3 regions of the Halpernia sp. GG3 genome follow, and region 2 is predicted to be linked to each of the others. Evidence: riboswitches for the same ligand, from Rfam matches in the RefSeq annotation. Region 2 holds a riboswitch; each other region holds the start of a gene.
The links. Region 2 has a riboswitch for S-adenosylmethionine ahead of ACVBED_RS01560 (homocysteine S-methyltransferase family protein). Riboswitches for the same ligand answer to the same signal wherever they lie in the genome.

Region 1 (7,529 bases), on a different contig from region 2:
GAAAAAGGGGTAAGATTAGTGGAAGATGACCCCAATGAAAGAAGTGTAGGTCTCGGCGGAAGACCTGATAGAGACGGCAACGTGACTTTAGACGCTTGCATAATGGATGAAAACGCAAATATTGGTTCAGTCGCTTGTTTAGAATTTATTAAAAACCCAATTTCCGTAGCGAGAGCCGTTATGGAAAAAACACCCCACGTAATGTTAGTTTCCGATGGTGCTTTAGAATTTGCACTTTCTCAAGGTTTTAAAAAACAAAATCTTCTCACACCAGAATCTGAAAAAGAATGGAAAGAATGGCTGAAAACTTCAAATTATAAACCTGTCGCAAATATTGAAAATCACGATACAATTGGCATGATCGCAATGGATAAAAACGGAGATCTTTCTGGCGCCTGCACCACTTCAGGGATGGCTTATAAAATGCATGGAAGAGTCGGTGACTCGCCAATAACTGGTGCCGGACTTTATGTGGATAATGAAATTGGCGCTGCAACGGCAACTGGACAAGGTGAAGAAGTGATAAGAACTTGCGGCACACATCTCGTTGTGGAACTAATGAGACAGGGAAAATCCCCGCAAGTGGCTTGTGAAGAAGCCGTAAAAAGAATTTTAAAACTTGTTTTAAATAGGAAAAAAAATCCGGAAGATATACAGATTGGCTTCATTGCGCTCAATAAAAATGGTGAATATGGTGGATATTGTCTTCAAAAAGGTTTCAATTATGCGGTGCAAAATAAAAATGAAGGCATTCTTGTAAAATCAAAGTTCTTAATTTAAAATAACTTAAATAAATAAAATGCTGGAAATTGCTTGTTTTGAAATTACTTCCGCAGAAGTCGCTTTGCAGTCTTCCGCTGACAGAATAGAACTTTGCAAAGAAATTACACTCGGTGGATTGACGCCCGAAATTGAAGAATTTAAATTTTTAAAAGAAAAATATTTAAAGTCAATTTACGTGATGATTCGTCCAAAAGGTGGCGGTTTTTTTTATGATTCAGAAGAGTTTTCAGGAATGATAAAAAGTATTGAATTGTACAAAAATTCGGGCGCAGACGGTTTTGTTTTTGGGGTCTTAGATGAAAATAATGAAGTTGACAAAGTAAGAAATTCCTTTTTAGTTGAACTCGCAAAACCAATTCCTTGTACGTTTCACCGCGCTTTTGACAGAACTAAAAATTTAGACAAATCTTGTGAAACCTTGATTGAAATTGGTTTTAAAAATATTCTTACCTCCGGCGGCGAAAAATCGGCAATGGAAGGAAAAGAAAATTTAAAAAAGTTAATCGAAAAATATTCTGACAAAATAAATATTTTAATTGGCGGAAATGTGCGTTCTGAAAACATCGAAGAATTAAAAAATTTCACAAACGGAAAATTCTTTCATTCTTCTGCAATTCCCAGTTATGAGCAATTCGCGAGTGATGAAGAAATCCGGAAACTCAAACAGTTTTCTGTTTAGTTTTAACCACAAAGTCACAAAGATTTAAATTAATTTTTAATCAAAGGGACACAAAGTATTATGTTTTTTAGATTTATTATTTCAGTAATTACTTGGTGAAATGCTTTGTGACTTTGTGGTTTATCCTTTTAGCACAAATCAATCAAAACAAAGGAAACATCATCCGGATTTTCAGTTGAAATTTGCTTTAAATTTTTAAAACTGATATTTCCCACAAAATAGGCTTCCTCTTTATTGCCATAAAATTCTTCAATTTCATCAAAATATGGTTTAAAAAAATCACTTTTGTTAACAGAATGTCTGAATAAAACTTTCAGATTAAAATCTTCCGTTAAACGGAAACCTTCATTTCTTTCTATCTTTTTATATTCATATTTATAATCATAACCCAAGGCGGAAATATCGGATAAAACCGCACTTGCGGTCGGAAAAGAACCCGCACCACGACCGGAAAAAAATTGTTTATCCGCAAACGCAGTTTGAACTTTTACACCATTAAAAACGTCATTTACATTGGAAAAAGAACTATTAGAAGCAATAAATTTCGGAATTACCAAAGCTATAATTTCCTTGTTGTTTTTCTTATGGGCATAAACTAATAATTTTATTTGAAGATTTTTTTCTTTTGCATAAGCTAATTCTAACGCTGATAAATTCTGAATTCCTATATTAAAAACGTCTTCCGGTTTGGTAATAATTCCAAAAGAATGCGCCAATAATATCTGAAGTTTTGAGCGCGCGTCAAATCCTCCAATATCTAAAATCGGATTACTTTCTGCGTAACCTTTTTCCTGTGCTTCTTTTAAAGCTAGTGGAAAACTTAAATCTTCATAAAATATTTTACTCAAAATATAGTTGGTAGAACCATTCACAATTCCTTCCAAAGATTGCAGAAAATCATTATTATAATATTCTTCTAAATTCCTGATAATAGGAATACTGCCACAAACTGCCGCTTCATAAAGAAAAGAAACTTCATACTTTTTCTGTAAATCATATATTTCCTGCAAATGCTCTGCAATCATTTTTTTATTGGCAGAAACAACCGACTTTCCTTTTTCCATCGCTAGTTTTACGATTTCAAAAGCGGCTTCAGAATCATCTATTAATTCTACAACGGTATTGATTTCGTCATCATTTAGAATATCATATTTATCGTAATAAAAGTTATCCGCTGAAATGTTTCGTTGCTTTTCCGGATGTTTGACCACAATTTTTTTAATTTTTGCTTTTAGATTTTTTGCCTGTTGCAAAACCTCATATAAACCGCTTCCAACAACGCCATAGCCAAATAATCCTATTTTTAATTTCTTCTTTTTCATTTTTTTAATTATTCTTATTGTCAACGTTTAATTCTGAAAAAAAATTTAGTAGAACCGTTGCAATTTGTTTTGTTTCTAACAAAAACCCATCATGTCCGTACAATGATTTTATGATTTCTAACTTGGCATTTTTTATGTTTTTTGCTAAATAGCCTTGCTCTGAAATCGGAAAAAGCAGATCACTTTCAACGCCAATAACTAAAGTTTTGGCCGTAATTTTAGACAACGCATTCTCCAGCGAATTTCGCTTTCGACCCAGATTATGACTGTCCATACTTTTAGATAATATCCAGTAACTTTCCTTTGTAAATCTTTTCTTTAATTTTGCACCTTGGTAATTTTGGTAAGTCGCCGCCCGAAAATTTTCTAATTTTTCTTCACTATCCTCTTGGGTTTTTTGAAAGGTTTCATAATTACGGTAAGAAAGCAGCGCAATGGCTCGCGCTGCTTCAATTCCATTTTCACCAGAATTTAATGCCATTCTTTGGGCTTCATTAAACGCAATTCCCCATGCCGAATGCTTTGCATTAGTAGCAATTAGGCACAAATTCTCAATGAAATTTGGATTTATAACCGACCATTCTAAAGCTTGCATTCCACCGAGAGAACCACCAATTAACATATCAATTTTAAAAATTTGAAGAAAATTCGCTAATCTTTGGTGCATTTCTACCATATCTCGAATAGAAATTAGTGGTAATCTTTCTTCAGATTTAAATGAAGTTCCATAACAAGAGCCTAAAATATTTGCACAAATCAGGGTATAATTTTCAGAATTAAATACCTCACTTTTTCCAAATAAACCTTCCCACCAGTCTTCAACATCTGAGTTTCCGGTCAAGGCATGACAAACCCAGATTATTTTTTTCGATGAAGAAAATTCACCAAAAATCTGATAAGCAATGTTAATTTCGGAAATTTTAATACCAGATTCAAGAACAAAATCTTCTGTTTTAAAATGTTTCAATATCTAAATTTTAAAAATTAAATCCCGGCAAATCCGCGGTTGATATCATCTAAAATATCATCTATATGCTCAATTCCTACACTGATGCGAACTTGTCCAGGTTTGATTCCCGCGTGCAATTGTTCTTCTTCAGAAAGCTGCTCGTGAGTAGTAGAAGCAGGATTAATAATTAAAGTTTTAGAATCACCCACATTGGCAACGTGGCTGATTAGTTCTAAACTATTGATGAATTTTATCGCAGATTCTTTTCCACCTTTTATTTCAAAACTTAGTACGCCACCAAAACCATTTTTAAAATATTTTTTTGCATTTTCATGATCGGGGAAACTTGGCAAACCTGGATATAATACTTTTTCAACTTGTGGATGATCTTCCAAAAATTCTGCGACTTTCTGCGCATTTTGAACGGTTCTTTCTAAACGAAGCGATAAAGTTTCAAGACCATGAATTAAAAGAAAAGAATTAAATGGCGAAATAGTTGGACCAAAATCTCGAAGACCTTCTACTCTCGCTTTTATGATGAAAGCAATATTTCCAAAAGAGCCGTTAACACCAAAAACATCAGAAAAAATCAAACCGTGGTAACTTTCTGAAGGCTCAGAAAATTGTGGAAATTTCCCACTTCCCCAATCAAAATTTCCGCCATCTACGATAATTCCACCGATGGAAGTGCCGTGACCGCCGATCCATTTTGTAGCAGATTCTACCACGATATTTGCACCATGTTTTAAAGGTTGAAAAATAAATCCACCCGCACCAAAAGTATTATCAACGATTAAAGGAAGATTATGTTTTTTTGCAACTGCTGCAATTGCTTCAAAATCTGCTACATTTAAACTTGGATTACCGATGGTTTCAACATAGATGGCTTTTGTATTTTCATTGATTTGTTCCTCAAAATCTTGCGGTTCGTCATCTTTTGCAAAGCGGCATTCGATCCCTAATTTTTTAAAAGTTACTTTAAACTGATTAAAACTTCCACCGTACAAATACGGCGAACTCACGAAATTATCTCCAGCCTGAAGAATATTTGTAATTGCTAAAAACTGTGCGGCATGACCAGAACTTGTTGCTAAAGCAGCAACTCCGCCGTGTAGCGCAGCAACTCTTTTTTCAAAAACATCCGTTGTCGGATTCATTAAACGGGTATAAATATTTCCGAATTCTTTTAAACCAAAAAGATTAGCAGCGTGCTGTGCATCGTTGAAAGTATAACAAGCGGTTTGATAGAGCGGAACCGCCCTGGAATTTGTGGTTGAATCTATGGTTTGTCCCGCATGAAGTTGCAATGTTTCAAATTTTAAATTGCTCATATTTTAAATAATTTTATTTTAAATGTTGTGCAACTTATCTTCTGAAAAGCTTACCGAAAGAGCATAAAAAAACTCTTTCGATAAGACGAAAGAGTTTGATATAAATGTATAATTTTTATATTTCTGTTTCTGACTTATCTTTCCCGCCATTGCGAGTTGAATTTTGCACCTTATTTATTTCTAAACAGGTTGCCAAAGTTTCACCGGGTCAATTCCCTCCACTTTTCTAAATAAGTTGCGATGTTTTAAAGAACGTAATTTCTGGTGCAAAGATAGAAAGGTTTTTTAAATCTCCAAATTTTTAATTAAAAAAATTGATAATAATTTAATTTGTTCCCTAACCAATCTCAATGTTGAACATTTGAATAATTCATCCATCTTCATTTTCAAAACTCGGTACCACAAAAATTAGTTTATAATCCGAAATTGATACCGTCTTCATCGTCTTCAAGCTTCAGTTTTTTTAAAGACGCCTTGGCAATATTTCCGCCTACCTACCATCGGCAGGCGGAATTTACTTCTTGGAATATTGTTTTTAGCCGGATTTATTTTTTTACTTCTTTCAACATTTCTTTCACGGCAGCTTCCAATTGTTGGTCTTCGCCGTTCAAAAATTTATTATAATCGTTATTTACCTTAATATCAGGTTCTAGTTGATGATTTTCTGTAGCCTGGGTTTCGCCAGCACCGTAAGTAGCAATCATTGGTATACCGAAATAAATGGTTGGATCTATTTGTGTTTCCCACCAAACTGCGGTTCCGGTTCCTGCAACAGGCATTCCAATTAATTTACCCAATCCTAATTCTTTATATGCATAAGGAAACATAAAAGCATCAGAATAATTGCCTTCACTCATTACTACGCAACTTGGTTTAGTCCATTTATTCATCGGCTCGCCACCTGTAGTGATATTCCCTTGTGGGCGTAAAGTAAAATATTCTTTTCCTCCTAAGAAAGTAACCAAATCATCATGCAACCAACCGCCACCGTTAAAACGAGTATCTACAATTAGCGCTTCCTTCTTCACGTTTTTACCTAAAACTTTATCAAAAGTCACCCTAAAACTTGGGTCGTCCATACTTCTTATATGCACATAACCAACTCTACCACCAGAAAGACTATCCGTTAGTTGGGCCATCTTATCTGTCCAACGTTTGTAAAGTAAAACACCGCTTTCCACACCAACTGATATAGGTTTTACAACTTCGCTAATGGTTTTATTTGTTTTTGGATCGTGGAAATCTATTCTCGTAAAATTACCTTCTTTATGGTTTAGAAAAATTGCCCAATCAACATCAGCTGTTATCTCGTTACCATTTATTTTATCGATGATCATTCCTGCTTTCATCTCGGTTTTCGCTTTATCAAAAGGTCCGGCAGCTATTATATCTTTTACCACCAAGCCGTCACCGCCTTTGGTAACATCATATAATAAACCTAACGCAGCTGTTGCATCAGCATTCATTTTTTTAACTCTGTACCCACCACCTGTATGTGAAGCATTTAATTCTCCCAAAAACTCGCTCAATAAAACTTCAAAATCATAATTGTTATTAATATAGGGAAGAAATTTGCTGTAAGTAGTATGATAACCATCCCAATCTACCCCTTGCAGTTTTGGGTCGAACAGTTTTTTCTTCACCTGTTTCCAGGCATGATCAAACATATATTTCCGCTCTTCAGATGCATTCAATTCCATAGAAGCATCAATTTTCATTGGAGAAACTTTACCGTCATCAACACCTACTTTCATGATGTTGCCACCAGCCAAAACAAACAGATCTTTGCCGTCATTGCTTAATTCCAAACTGCCATCAGTTACGCCCAATTTCGCCAAAACTTTGGTTTCATGGGTACGAGGCATCGTCATCCATAAATCATAACCTTTTTCATACTTTGCTAAATAATATAATTTTTCACCATCTTTTGATAAAGCTACACCACCGATATCAGTAGAGCTGATGGTCAATCTTTTGGTTCTGTTTTCTAAATTTTTAAGATTAGGTTCAAATATAGGTTTTTCTTCTTTTTTTACTAACTTGATCTTTTTAGATTTAACGTCATTTTTATCACCGATTTTAGTACTATCTTTCTTTTCTATTTCTTTTTGTAAATCGAAATCTTCTTTGCTTAGTTGGTATTTATCCCGAATATCTTGATCAAAAAACATGGCGTAAACGTCACTTTGGCTGCCTCTACTCAAGTTTTTCATCCCATCTTTATCGGTAATCCAATACATCATTTTGCCATCCATCCCAAACTGAGGATGATAGTCGTTAAAGCCACTTTCTGTCAAATTTACTCGTTTGCCTGTTCCGTCTGCTTTTAGTAAAACTACTTCTGGCGAAAACCAACCGCCGCCTTCGCTAGATTGTGCTAACAAGTATTTGCTATCTGGCGACCATGTAAAATATTGATCACCATCAGAATAAGAATAATTTAATTTCTCTGGTAATACTGTTAC
Region 2 (7,529 bases):
TGTTCCCTTGACCAAAGCGTGTGTAATTCTTTCCTGTAATGGATTTTTACGCCATTCTAATTCTTCGACAATATCTTTTTTTACTGACTTTACACGTTCGGAATAATCTAAAAGATTTTCTGTTGCGTCGTCATTTCTGTCGAGCATTACATCTTCCACCAAATCTAAAAGTTCCTTTGGAATATCATCATAAACTGTAAGCAAACTAGGGTTAACAATTCCCATATTCATACCCGCTTTTATAGCATGGTAAAGGAAAACGGAATGCATTGCTTCCCGAACATTGTCATTTCCTCTAAATGAAAAAGAGACATTAGAAACGCCGCCGCTTACGGAAACATAAGGTAAATTTTCGCGAACCCATTTTGTGGCTTTTATATAATCTACTGCGTTTTGACGGTGTTCATCCATTCCCGTTGCTACAGGAAAAATATTTAAATCGAAAATAATATCTTCGGGTGGAAAATGAACTTCATTAACCAAAATATTATAACTTCTTTTGCTAATTTCCAGTCTGCGTTCGTAATTATCGGCTTGTCCATTTTCATCAAAAGCCATGACGATTACTGCCGCACCATATCTTTTAATTTTTTTAGCGTGGTCAATGAACTCTTTTTCACCTTCTTTTAAACTGATGGAATTCACCACGCATTTTCCTTGAACGACTTGCAAACCCGCTTCTAAAATTTCCCATTTTGAAGAATCAATCATAATTGGAATTCTGGAAATATCCGGTTCCGAAGCGATTAAATTTAAGAATTTAACCATGCAATATTTACCGTCCAGTAAACCATCATCAAAATTGACATCTAAAATCTGAGCGCCATTTTCAACCTGTTCTCTTGCAATATCAAGTGCTTCAGAAAATTTTTCTTCTTTAATTAATCGAAGGAACTTCTTTGAACCTGCAACATTTGTTCTCTCACCAACATTAATAAAGTTGGATTCTTCTGCTATAATTAAAGGTTCGAGACCTGAGAGTTTTAAGTATTTCATTAATAATTTTCCAATTTATCAATGTAACCGTTTACCAATGACATTATTATGTCAAATGATAGTTACATTGTTACATTTTTAGATTGTTACATTAATTTTTCTTGGTTGATATTCTTTCACCAGATCTGCAATTGCTTTTATATGTTCTGGAGTTGTTCCACAGCAACCGCCGATAATATTAATTAAATTTTTATCTACAAATTCGCGGATCTGTTCGGCCATAAATTCTGGACTTTCATCATATTGCCCGAAAGCATTTGGTAATCCTGCATTTGGATACGCGGAAATAAAAAATTCTGAATTGTTTGCTAAACTTTCCAAATAAGGCGTCAATTGTTTGGCACCTAAAGCACAATTAAAACCAACGCTCAGTAAATTTAAATGTGAAATCGAAATTAAAAATGCTTCCGCGGTTTGTCCGCTCAGAGTTCTTCCTGAAGCATCTGTAATGGTTCCTGAAACCATAATTGGAATCTCAATATTTCGCTCTTCCTGAATTTCGTCAATAGCAAAAAGTGCGGCTTTTGCATTTAAGGTGTCAAAAATAGTTTCTACCAAAAGTAGATCTGAACCGCCATCTAGTAAGGCTTCTGCTTGCTGTTTGTAAGCAATTCGTAGTTCTTCAAAAGTAATGGCACGAAAACCCGGATCATTGACGTCTGGTGAAAGACTGGCTGTTTTGTTAGTTGGTCCGATGGAACCAGCTACAAATCGAGGTTTATCAGGATTTTTTGTAGTGAATTCCTGGCAAACTTTTTTGGCGATTTTTGCAGATTCAAAATTCAGTTCATAAACCAGTTCTTCCATATGATAATCAGCCATTGCGATGGTAGTTCCGGAAAAAGTATTGGTTTCAATAATGTCTGCCCCAGCTGCTAAATATTTCCTGTGAACTTCGGAAATGGCTTCTGGTTGTGTTAAAGTCAATAAATCATTATTACCTTTTAAAGAAAATTCCCAATCTTTAAAGCGTTCGCCTCGGTAATCTGCTTCCGTAAAATTATAACGCTGAAGCATAGTTCCCATAGCGCCATCTAAAATTAGGATGCGTTTGGAAAGTTCGGCGCGAAGTATATGTTGTGAATTCATTTTCAATTTTAGTTATAAATAAAAATTTGAAAATGCTACCGAAGAAAGGTAGAAAAATTTATTAGTTATCTTCATCCGGAAAAACCGGAATAGAATGTAGCACCTTTTCTCAAAAGAGAGGTTGCCAAGGTTTCGTAGGGTCTAGTCCCTCCACCTTTCTGGATAACATTTTCAATATTTAAAAGAACAATTCGGCTACAAAGATAATGAGTAATAATTAGAAAACTGATGAAATACTTCAAAGTTTTTCAATAAAATTTAAAGAAACTTAATAGGATTAATCACTCAAAATGATTAATTAAAGCGGCTGTATGACAGATTTGAATATTTCAATTCATTTAAAAATCATTAATTTTGCAAATGAAAATTCAAACTATTTTTGAATTTTAAATAGTTAAACAGTCGTAGCCCGACCTGAACTGAAATCCTTTTGTTGCAATTACGATTGCAAAAATTTCGAAGAAGTATATTACTTTCTATCGCAATAGCTTTAAGAAAATTAGTAGGGGAGGACGAAAATAGCTGGTCTGATAAGATGTAAAAGAGATATTCTACAAAGTGAAATAGCTGCTAAAAGAAATATCGTAATTAATAATAAAATAAATTTAATCTTAAGGAAAATATATGAAAATTGAAAACGAAAGATTAAAAAATGAGCAATGGCGGCAATGGGGGCCATATGTAAGTAACCGACAATGGGGAAATGTGCGTGAAGATTACAGCCATGATGGCAATGCCTGGGAGTCTACCAGCCATGATGAAGCAGAAAGTAAAGTTTTCCGCTGGGCGGAAGAGGGAATTGCAGGTTTAAGCGATTCCAAACAACTGCTTTGTTTTGCCTTTTCATTTTGGAATAAGAAAGATAAAATGGTCAAAGAGCGTTTTTTTGGTGTTTCTAATTATCAGGGAAATCACGGTGAAGACGTAAAAGAATTATTTTATTATCTGGATAATACGCCATCTCACAGTTATATGAAGATGGTTTATAAATACCCAATCAACCGTTTTCCCTATGAAGAATTGGTTGAAGAAAATGAACGCCGAAGTAAAACTGAACCAGAATTTGAATTAATTGATACTGGAATATTCAATAAAAATGAATATTTTGATATTTTTATAGAATATTGTAAAGTTGATCCGGATGATATTTTTATCCGGGTTACGGCTCATAATCGAAGTGAAAATTCTGCGCCATTAGTAATTTTACCAACAGTTTGGTTCAGAAATAATTGGGTTTGGGGATACAATGATTACAAACCAGAACTAAAAAAAGCAAGAAACGGGGTTATTGATATCTTGCACGACAGTATTTCTATAAAAAAGTTTTACGCAAGAAATTCTGAAACTGAAGCACTTTTTTGCGAAAATGAAACGAATATTGCTAAAATTTATAATACAGCTCCAACATCAGGCTATTTTAAAGACGGAATAAATGATTTTATCACTGACGGAAACGATACTGTAAACCCAGAAAATTTTGGCACCAAAGCAAGTTTTCACATTGATACAGAAATTGCTGCGGGTGAATCAAAAACTTTTGATTTTAGACTTTCGCCCCATGAAATGAATGACGCGTTTTATGATTTTGATGAAATATTTGAAATTAGAAAAGAAGAAGCCAATTATTTCTACGAAAATCTACAAAGAAACATTCCCGATAAAGATGAACAAAACGTTCAGAGACAGGCTTTTGCAGGACTTCTCTGGAATAAACAATTCTACCATTATAATGTTGCGAAATGGCTAAAAGGTGATCCAAATTTAGAAGCACCCAGAAATTTTGACAAATTCGTACGGAATACAGAATGGATGCATCTTCATAATAAAGACATCATTTCTATGCCTGATAAATGGGAATATCCGTGGTATGCAACCTGGGATTTGGCATTTCATTGTGTTTCATTTAGTGTGATTGACGCAGGTTTTGCTAAAAGTCAGTTAGCACTTTTGACCAAAGAATGGTACATGCATCCAAATGGACAAATGCCCGCTTATGAATGGAATCTGAGCGACGTCAATCCACCAGTTCACGCGTGGTCAGTTTTCCGGGTTTTTAAAATTGATGAAAGTATTAACGGAAAGGCAGATATTAAATTTCTAGAAAGTGTTTTTCAAAAATTACTACTGAATTTTACCTGGTGGGTGAATCGAAAAGATTTGAAAGGTAATAATTTATTTGGCGGTGGCTTTTTAGGTTTAGATAATATCGGTGCATTTGACCGGAATATGGATATGAAAGATGGTGAACATCTGGACCAAGCGGATGGCACGAGTTGGATGGCGATGTATTCGTTAAATATGATGCGTATCGCAATGGAATTGGCTATGTACAACGACGTTTATGAAGATATGGCCATTAAATTTTTTGAGCATTATCTTTATATTGCGGATGCAATGGAACATATCGGCGATGGAAAAAATGGTCTTTGGAACGAAGAAGATGGTTTTTTCTATGATGTTTTGCAGCTCTCAAATGGCGAAAGTATTTCCTTAAAGCTTCGAAGTATTGTGGGCTTAATCCCGATGTTTGCGGTGGAAGTAATTGATCACGAAATGATTGAGCGTCTGCCGAAATTTAAAGAACGGATGGATTGGGTATTGCGGAATAAGCCAGAACTCACGAAATTAGTGTCGCATTGGGAAGTGGAAGGTCAGGGTAAAAAGCACTTAATGAGTATTTTACGAAAAACAAGATTAACAAAAGTTTTACACAGAATGCTCTGCGAACAAGAATTTTTGGGTGATTATGGTATTCGAGCCATGTCTAAAATTTATGAGAAAAATCCCTTCGTTTTCTCTGCGCAAGATCGAGAATATGTTGTCCATTATACACCTGCAGAAAGTGAAAGCTCTATGTTTGGTGGCAACAGCAACTGGCGCGGCCCGATTTGGTTCCCTATTAATTTTTTAATTGTTGAAAGTTTACAGAGATTTCATTATTATTATGGGAACAATATTCAGGTAGAATTTCCCACGCACAGTGAAGATTATTTTAATTTAAATGAAATTTCCGAGAAATTAAGTCAAAGACTTTGCAGTTTATTTCTAAAAGATGAGAACGGAAATCGGCCATTTAATGGCGGCGTGGAAAAATTCAACCAGGATCCATATTTTAAAGATTTAATATTATTTAATGAATATTTTAATGGCGATACCGGAAAAGGTTTAGGCGCGTCACACCAGACCGGCTGGACTTCTACCGTTACAAAAATGCTTCAACCGAGAAATCTTTTAAGCGGTTTAAATAAAGAATTGTTTCTAAATGATGAAATTGAGAATTAATTAACATTATTCAAAAATATTATCAGAATTAATAAAAATAAAGCAAATATATTTAAGAGAGTTCATACATTTAATGTATTTATCTGCCGATATTAATAAATTAAAAAAAATTAATTTGTCTAATAATAGCAAACTCATTCAATTTATAATTAAAGGAAATCAAATTGCGGAAATTGATATAACTAAAAATCCAAACTTAAAAATGAATATTCTGTACATTGATGGAAATGTAAAAATTATTGGTACAAAAGAACAAATGGGAAAATATTCACCGGCACCATCTCCGCCGCCATCAATGTAAAAACAAATTTCTCTAAACTTTATAACTGATTTCCCTACAAAATCCCTCTCGCTTTAATCTCCAAATATTTATTGATCACTTCAATGTTTAGATTTTCTGGCGCGGTATAAATGCTGTAAATTCCAAATTTTCTTAGTTCCTGAATAATCAGTTTCTTTTCAAACTCAAATTTTTCTGCGATAATTTCATCATAAATTTCCTGCATATTTTCAGGATTATTGTGCATCAATTGTTGTAATTCTGAATTTTTAAAAAAGACAACTACCAAAATATGGTTTTTTGCAATGCCGCGCAAATATTTCATTTGACGATTTACGGCATCTAAAGTTTCAAAATTGGTGAAGAGCAAAAGCAAACTTCTTTGGGTAATGCTAAATTTTAAATCTTGGTACAATCGGCTGAAATCCGTCTCGTAGAAATTAGTTTGGATATTGTAAAGCGCTTCAGAGATCTTACGCAATTGTTCGCTTTTATTTTCTGCAGCGACTTTATTTTCCGTTTTTTTAGAAAAAGTCATCATTCCGGCGCGATCCGATTTTTTTAAAATAATATGACTCAAAGCCATCGTTGCGTTAATCGAATAATCGAGCAAACTTAAACCATTGAAAGGCATTTGCATCGTTCTTCCTTTGTCAATTATCATATATACCCGTTGAGATTTTTCATCCTGAAATTGGTTAATCATCAACTGATTTCGCTTACCTGTGGCTTTCCAATTCACCGTTCTAATATCATCACCCGGAACATATTCTTTGATTTGCTCAAATTCCATGGTATGACCGAGTTTCCGGATTTTTTTAATTCCGCCCAAAAGAAACTCATTTTGCAGAGCCATTATTTCATATTTCCGGAGATGGATAAATGACGGATAACTTGGCAAAATGTCATTATTTTGAAATGTAAAACGCCGGGAAACAAAGCCTAATTTTGTTTGTGCGTAAATATTTAGATTTCCAAAATTATATTCGCCCCGTTCTTTCGGCGTAAGAAAATAATTTAATAAAATATTGTGTTTTGATTCAATTTCTTTCACAATTAGAAAATCTCTAATTTGAAATTGATAAGGGATTTCATCGATTATTTTTACCTTAATTTTAAACCTGTAGTTATTTTTTACTTCTAATTTTACTTCATTTTCATCGCCATTAGATAATTTTTCAGGTAAAATTCTAAGCGCAAAAATATCATTGTTAGAATTAAATAAAAATAAAGAATCAACAAGAAACGCAATAAAAATAAGGGCTAAAACCAGGTGTGCTAAAATCAAAAAAATGGGAAAGAAAAATCCTAAAACATAGAGAAATCCGACGCCAAAAAGCGCGAAAAAAAATTGGTTATTGATATAAAGGTTTTTCATGAAAGGTCGTAGTTGGTAGATTTTAGGTTGTAGTTTTAGGACAAAGTTTTTAGATAGTTAATTAAGCCATTTAGCATTTTTAATAATTCTGATATTTTCAATGAAAATTCTGTAAAATTTTCATCTTTAATAAAATCCAAATTTTTCTTTAGAAGGAAATTTCGCAGTAATTTCATAGATTTCAGTTACAAATTCTATCGATTTTTGCCAAACTAATAATTCTTTAAAATTTCCCATAATTAATTTCTATTACCTAAAAACTTAAACCTGCAACCTACCTTGGTATTTCCATACTTTCCAAAATTTGTCTAATAATTTCATCGGCTGTTAAACCTTCCATTTCACGTTCTGGCGCGACCATTACTCTGTGTCTGAGAACAGCAAAAGAAGAATCTTTAATATCTTCTGGCGTTACAAAATCTCTTCCGCGAAGTGCGGCAAATGCTTTGGAAGCCTTTAATAGAGCCAAACTTGCACGAGGTGACGCACCTAAATATAAAAATT
Region 3 (7,529 bases), 330 kb from region 2:
GACATGTCCTCAATTTTATTCCCAGTTTTACTATCAAACCTGTATATAATAAAGCCTAAAACGATGATTAAACATCCAACTAGACTTTCTTTAGGATTATTCTCGAAAGTAAAATATAAAATGTAGAAACTAAAAATTAAAAAAACAGTCGGGAAAACATAGAACAAATTATTTTTAAAAATTTTACGATTTTCTTTTTTAATGAAAAACGCAGTAGAAATAGCAACAGTCGCTAAAACTTGAAGCACAAATGAAGTATAGGTAAATATTTCCCTGAAACTTCCTGTTAAAATAATCAAAATTGCGATAGTAGCATGCGTAAAAATCGAACGAACTGGGACATGGTGTTTATTGGTTTTTGCAAGTGGACTCCACAATTTATTTTCTACTGCGGTGGCTTGTGTAATACGCGATCCTACCCAAAGATATCCGCTAATTGTAGCAACTAACTGTAATGCAATGAAGAAATTAATTATTTTCCCAGTCTTTCCGAGCATAAATTTTGCTGCAATTCCCATAACGTCTTCTTTACCTTGTAATAAAGAAATTGGAGCGTTTTTCAACATTATAAAGTTAATAAAAACGTAACAAATGGTGACGAAAAGTGTTCCGATAATTAATGCTTTTGGCAGATTTTTGTTGGGATTTTCAATTTCACCAGAAATATAAGATGCAGAATTCCAACCGGTATAAGAGTAACCTACAAAGATTAATGAACTGGCGAATGTCGGCAGTAAAATTTCAGTTTTCCAACTTAAATCAAAATTAAGACTACTAAATTTGGGATTTTCTGGAAGATAAATCCCCACTGCAATTAAAATAATAATGAATAAAATTTTAATTAAGGTGAAAAAATTATGAAATTTCCCAGATACTGAAACACTAAATGATAAGGCGAAAGCGACCGCTAAAATAACCGCAATCGAAAAATAATTACCAAAATTATAACCAAATGCCGCTAGATATTTGCTCATCGCTAAAGCCGCCAAAGCAACTGGGGCAGAAAAACCAATGACCAATGATACCCAACTACTTAAATACCCAAAAATAGGATGAAAAGTACGAGAAAGATAAATATAATCTCCGCCATTTCCTTTGAAAAAAGTGCCTAATTCAGCATAACAAAACGCACCAAAAAGTGCTAAAACGCCACCAATTATCCACAGTAACAATATAGTAAACGTGTTATGCAAATCGGCAACTTGAAATCCTAATGTTGTAAAAATACCCGTCCCTATCATGTTAGAAATCACAATCGCAGCAGCCGTTTTCCAACCAATTTTACTTGGGATCTTACTCATTTTCTAGAAATTATAATTTATCCTTCCGAAGAAATAGGCCCCTAAAGTTCCCATTTGTACCGGTGCATATTTAAACACACCAAAGTAAGAATTTTCATAGATCTGCTTATCCGGGAATACATCAAACACGTTATTAGCACCAATTGTAACATTAATTTTTTTAGTAAAATCATATCCTAAACTTACATCAGTAACTACTTTTGGACTGAATTCTTGTACTAAACCAAAAGGAAAGCCATCTCTGATCACTTTACCAAACATGGTGTTTCTTACCATCAAATTAATTTTGTTAATTTTATAATTCAAACCCAAAGTTGCTTTGGTTTTAGGTGAAAGCGATTCTATAATGTTGATTTGATCGGGTCCAAAATAATCGTTTTGAGAAAGTCCATTTGCTGTTAAACTTGTAGGAAAATGAAAATTGGTAATTTTGGTTTCGTTATAATTTCCTGCCAAATTAATATCTAAAATACCACCACCAATATTCCATTTATAGGTTGCAACTACATCTACACCTTTCGTTTTAGTATCAATCGCGTTGGCAAATAATCTTGCCGCTTCTGCACCATTTTGTGTAATCAAAGAACTACTAATTTGGCTAGTAAGTACAATTCTATCTTTTACCGTTATTAAATAACCATCCACTGTGATAAATAAATTATCCAAAGGTTTCAAAGTAAAACCAAGACTTGTATTAATAGATTTTTCTTGTTTTAATTTATCAAAACCCAATGCTTTTGCAACATCGCTATCATTATTAAAAATTCCTTTATTTACAATCCCTACACCTGTAGTGGAAATATCAGAATAAAAATTACTAAAATATTTCTGTTGTAAAGACGGAGCTCTAAAACCTGAACTTATGCCACCTCTAAGGGCAAAATTTTTCAAAATCTCATACCGCATTGCTAATTTACCATTGATGGAGTTTCCAAAATCTGAATAATGCTCAAATCTAGTAGCCACATCAATATAGAAATTTTTAATATCATAAGATACATCTGCATAGGCTGATAATGAATTTCTATTCTTGGTTAAAGCATTCGCCGGAGAAAAACCTGTGAAAGATTGGGACCCTCCAGTTCCTGAGATATCACTTGTGTTGGTAGAAGAATTGGCAATATTTCCATAGATGTCGTAAGTTGCATAAGATGCAACCTCGCCAGTTTTTATTTGATATTGCTCAAAACGATACTCACCACCAAAAGCAAGATTAATTTTTTCAAATTTTTTGCTGATGTCTAAATTGATCGTATTTTGTAGAAATCCATGAGAACCAGCGTAGAAACTTGTAGGAGATTTTGCACCTAATGACGCGTTGTTAGTATTACTTACGTTATACTCAAAAACGTTGCTCCCAAAAGTATTGCTAAAATCTGCACTCCAATTATTATCGTGGTAGCGTACACCTGCAGATTGAGAAATATCATAAATTTTTGAACCTAAAATTGGTTGAAAACCATTTGGATAAATGGATAAAACTACATTACTAGTTTCGCTTGGCAATCTTCTAAATCCATAACCTTGTCCCTCTTTTATGCTAAATCCGCCAAAAGTATAAACAATAAATTTATCATTTAATTGATATTCTGCATTTAGAAAAAGTTGACCTAATTTAATATGCGCATCTCCCACTTGAAAGTTGAAATAATCTCTTGTTAATCCTCTTTTAGCAATTTCGGCATCATCAGCTGACCTTGCCGCAGCAGGATTATCTGCAAAATCATATGCAAAATTATTCCCAAAAATATCAAGATTATTATTCTGAGTCCGGTTAGTTTTTTGCCTGTCACTCAGTTGCAAAGTAAGATTTATTATACCTTTATCTTTACTAATACTTGCACCATAATTGACACCGGCTTGTAAATTTCCACCATCACTTCTACTGGTTTTTCCGTAGGTAATAGAAGCTGAAGCGCCTTGATTTTTTTTAAGAATAATATTGATGACACCTGCAATGGCATCAGAACCATATTGTGCAGAAGCACCATCTCTTAATACCTCTATTCTATCAATAGCTAAAACAGGAATTGTGCTTAAATCTGTACCCACAGAACCATTCCCAACTGTATTTTGATAATTAACCAAAGAAGTTGTATGTCTTCTTTTTCCATTAATTAATACTAAAACTTGGTCTGGCCCCATACCTCGTAAAGTAACAGGATCAATATGTTCCGTACCATCAGAGGCAGATTGATGCACTGAATTAAACGAAGGAATAATATAATTTAATAAATCTTGCACGGTACTTTGAGGCGCAGATTTTTGAATTTTTGCAACCGAAATAACATCAACTGCGACTGGAGAATTAATTTTAGAACGAGGTAAACCACGATTTCCCACAATCACGACATCCTCAATATCCTTGGTTTTTTCTTGTGCATAAATACTATAGAAAGTTCCTAATAATAAAATAGAAAAAGTAATTTTCTTCATTCCTTAATTTTTAGATTTTTAACGCTAAGTAATAAAAACGAAATATCAAGAAATAATAAAAAAAGTAATTCATATATTATCTTCCCCATTAAAGGGTGGATTTAGCACCATTACACCATAGAAATGTCGGTTGCCAAGGTTTCAAAGGGCCAAATCCCTCCACCTTTCTTGATAAGTCTGCGCAAAAATAAATTATTTTGCAATATAATCCAAATAAGAGAAATATTAAAATTTAAATTTCATATTTGGTCATATAAAATTGAGTGAGAAAAAGGCGATTCATAGGTCATTTAACGTAAAATATTTTAAGAAATTTTTACGAAAAAGCAAATTGTCTTTATATTGAATTTATCAATTTTTAATTTACTCTTAGAACTAAAAAAATCCCAACCATTTTAAGGATTGGGATTAATTATTATCAACAAAAACGCTTAAACATCAATTTTTGCATATTTTGCATTTTTCTCTATAAATTCACGTCTCGGTGGAACTTCATCGCCCATCAACATTGAGAAAACATTATCTGCATCCACCGCATTTTCGATAGTTACCTGTTTTAAAGTTCTGTTTTCAGGATTTAAAGTGGTTTCCCATAACTGCTCTGGGTTCATTTCACCCAAACCTTTGTAACGCTGTACATCAACGCCTTTTCCATCTGGTGAAAGTTTGAAAGTTTCTTCTTCACGTTCCTTTTCATTCCAGGTGTACACTTTTTTATTTCCTTTTTTAAGTAAATAGAGTGGCGGCGATGCAATATAAACATAGCCGTTTTCAACTAATTCCTTCATATATCTAAAGAAAAATGTCAAAATTAAAGTCGAAATATGCGCGCCATCAATATCGGCATCACACATAATGACTATTTTGTGATAGCGTAATTTTTTTATATTTAAAGCCTTAGAATCTTCTTCTGTGCCGACACTTACACCAAGTGCAGTGTAAATATTTTTAATCTCTTCATTATCGTAAACCTTATGAAGCATTGCTTTTTCAACATTTAGAATTTTACCTCTTAAAGGTAAAATCGCTTGAAACAACCGGTCACGACCTTGTTTTGCAGTTCCACCTGCAGAATCTCCCTCGACAAGAAACAATTCACTTTCAGCAGGATCTTTTGAAGAACAGTCAGACAATTTTCCTGGCAAACCACTTCCGCCCATCGGCGATTTACGCTGCACCATTTCGCGGGCTTTTTTCGCTGCTTGCCTCGCTTTCGCCGCTAAAACTACTTTTTGAACGATAATTTTGGCTTCGTTCGGATTTTCTTCCAAGAAATTGGAAAGCATTTCACCTACGATCTTATCAACTGCACTCGCCACTTCAGAGTTTCCTAATTTTGTTTTGGTTTGCCCTTCAAACTGAGGCTCCATTACTTTAACGGAAATAATGGCGGTTAAGCCCTCTCTAAAATCATCGCCTGTCACTTCTACTTTTTCTTTGGCAGGAAGTCCTAGTTCGTCAGCAAATTTTTTCAAAGTTCTTGTTAATGCACGTCTAAAACCTGTCAGGTGAGTTCCACCTTCGTGGGTATTAATATTATTAACGTATGAGTGTAGATTTTCATTGTAAGATGTGTTGTAGCGCATTGCAACTTCCACAGGAATATCGTCTCTTTCACCTTCCATGAAAATTACTTTTTCCATGATAGACTCACGATTTCCATCAATATATTCTACAAATTCTTTTAAACCACCTACTGAGTGAAAAACTTCTGAAGGAAAACTGCCGTCATCTTCAGTCTCACGTTCATCGGTTAAAGTAATTGTAACACCTTTATTTAAATAAGAAAGTTCACGCATTCTTGAAGCCAAAGTGCTGTAATTAAATTCTAACTCATTAAAAATAGAACCATCAGGCTGAAAAAAAACTTCTGTTCCTCTAATATCTGTCGTTCCAATTTCTTTCACATCTGCTAAAGCAGCACCTTTTGAATATTCCTGTTGATGCACTTTTCCTTCTCTAAAAACAGTCGCAACCAATTTTGTAGAAAGTGCATTTACCACAGAGACTCCTACACCGTGCAAGCCACCGGAAACTTTATAAGAATCTTTATCAAATTTACCACCTGCGCCAATTTTAGTCATTACAACTTCCAGCGCAGATTTTTGTTCTTTTTCGTGTAAATCAACAGGGATTCCACGGCCATTATCTTTTACAGAAATACTGTTTCCTTCATGAATTATTACTGAAATAGTATCGCAATGTCCCGCTAAAGCTTCATCAATTGAATTATCTACTACTTCATAAACTAAGTGGTGAAGTCCTCTTAATCCTATATCCCCGATGTACATGGACGGTCTTAATCTCACATGTTCCATTCCCTCTAAAGACTGTATGCTACTCGCGGTATATTGTTTATTGCTCATTAATTTTGTTTTTAAAAATACCAACAAATATACAAAAAATAACACGAAATTTCTCACGAAAAAGGATTGTTCCCTGAATCCATTTTAAATATTTTATCGTATTTCAAATGACATGAAGTAACTTTTTTTAACAAAATTTATATCTAATTCCTTATCTTTACCCAAAAAAAATTTATGAATTCTGAAATGAGAGAAAATATTCAGATGATTGCCGAAACCGCAAAGGATTTCGCTGAAAAAAATATTAGACCGAATATTATGGATTGGGATGAAAGTCAAACTTTTCCTGTAGATCTTTTTCACCAACTTGGCGAAATGGGTTTTATGGGAATTGTAATTCCTGAAAAATATGGCGGTTCCGGTTTAGGTTACCACGAATATGTGACAATTTTGGATGAGATTTCCCAAGTTGATCCATCAATCGGCTTATCTGTTGCAGCGCACAATTCTTTATGTACAAATCATATTTATGAGTTTGGAAATGAGGAACAACGCAATAAATGGCTGCCGAGTTTAGCTTCCGGAAAAGTACTCGGTGCATGGGGATTAACTGAACATAATACAGGTTCAGATTCTGGCGGAATGAGTACAACTGCTGTAAAAGACGGTGATGACTGGATCATTAATGGTGCAAAAAACTTTATTACGCATGCAATATCTGGCGACATTGCGGTTGTAATGACCAGAACTGGGGAAATAGGCGCAAAAAATAATTCTACAGCGTTCGTTTTAGAAAAAGGAATGGCTGGATTTACTTCCGGTAAAAAAGAAAATAAACTGGGAATGCGAGCGTCTGAAACTGCCGAATTGATTTTTGACAGCGTCAGAGTTTCTGATGCAAATAGATTAGGCGAAGTTGGAAGCGGTTTTAAACAAGCCATGAAAATTTTAGATGGCGGTAGAATTTCTATCGCGGCTTTAAGTTTAGGAACTGCAAAAGGCGCTTACAAAGCAGCTTTAAAATATGCACAGGAAAGAAAACAATTTGGAAAAACGATTGCAAGTTTTCAGTCGATTAATTTTATGTTAGCCGATATGGCAACGGAAATTGACGCGTCAGAATTATTAATCAACAGAGCCTCAGATTTAAAAAATGCCAAGGCAAAAATGACCAAAGAAGGTGCAATGGCAAAACTTTATGCTTCTGAAGCTTGTGTAAGAATTGCGAATAATGCAGTTCAGATTTTTGGTGGTTACGGATATACCAAAGATTTCCCGGCAGAAAAGTATTACAGAGATTCTAAACTTTGTACGATTGGTGAAGGAACTTCTGAGATCCAGAGATTGGTGATTGGAAGAGAGATCACAAAATAGTATTTCTTTAAACAAATAAAAAAAGCATCTTGAGAAAGATGCTTTTTTGGTTGAATATTGTTTTAATCTAAAACAACTCCTTTCTTATAATATTCTGATTTCGTTCCGGTCC

Region 1: it holds a riboswitch for S-adenosylmethionine, as region 2 does, so the genes downstream of both, ACVBED_RS07670 (O-acetylhomoserine aminocarboxypropyltransferase/cysteine synthase family protein) here and ACVBED_RS01560 (homocysteine S-methyltransferase family protein) in region 2, are expected to answer to the same signal.
Region 3: it holds a riboswitch for S-adenosylmethionine, as region 2 does, so the genes downstream of both, ACVBED_RS03235 (TonB-dependent receptor plug domain-containing protein) here and ACVBED_RS01560 (homocysteine S-methyltransferase family protein) in region 2, are expected to answer to the same signal.

Annotation. Positions count from the first base shown of each region.
Region 1 covers NZ_JBRIIR020000014.1:34,641-42,169, reverse strand. Annotated here, with positions in the region: gene ACVBED_RS07690 (glycosylasparaginase) at 1-780, shown strand, start outside; gene ACVBED_RS07685 (copper homeostasis protein CutC) at 800-1,462, shown strand; gene ACVBED_RS07680 (homoserine dehydrogenase) at 1,591-2,784, opposite strand; gene ACVBED_RS07675 (homoserine O-acetyltransferase family protein) at 2,789-3,751, opposite strand; gene ACVBED_RS07670 (O-acetylhomoserine aminocarboxypropyltransferase/cysteine synthase family protein) at 3,769-5,064, opposite strand; SAM riboswitch class I at 5,196-5,301, opposite strand; gene ACVBED_RS07665 (S41 family peptidase) at 5,610-7,529, opposite strand, start outside.
Region 2 covers NZ_JBRIIR020000006.1:129,437-136,965, forward strand. Annotated here, with positions in the region: gene metH (methionine synthase) at 1-996, opposite strand, end outside; gene ACVBED_RS01560 (homocysteine S-methyltransferase family protein) at 1,075-2,085, opposite strand; SAM riboswitch class I at 2,148-2,254, opposite strand; gene ACVBED_RS01565 (MGH1-like glycoside hydrolase domain-containing protein) at 2,710-5,367, shown strand; gene ACVBED_RS01570 (hypothetical protein) at 5,483-5,668, shown strand; gene ACVBED_RS01575 (DUF58 domain-containing protein) at 5,703-7,025, opposite strand; gene ACVBED_RS01580 (four helix bundle protein) at 7,152-7,262, opposite strand; gene ACVBED_RS01585 (AAA family ATPase) at 7,300-7,529, opposite strand, start outside.
Region 3 covers NZ_JBRIIR020000006.1:462,733-470,261, reverse strand. Annotated here, with positions in the region: gene ACVBED_RS03240 (APC family permease) at 1-1,301, opposite strand, end outside; gene ACVBED_RS03235 (TonB-dependent receptor plug domain-containing protein) at 1,305-3,737, opposite strand; SAM riboswitch class I at 3,811-3,915, opposite strand; gene gyrB (DNA topoisomerase (ATP-hydrolyzing) subunit B) at 4,169-6,103, opposite strand; gene ACVBED_RS03225 (acyl-CoA dehydrogenase family protein) at 6,278-7,417, shown strand; gene ACVBED_RS03220 (adenylosuccinate synthase) at 7,485-7,529, opposite strand, start outside.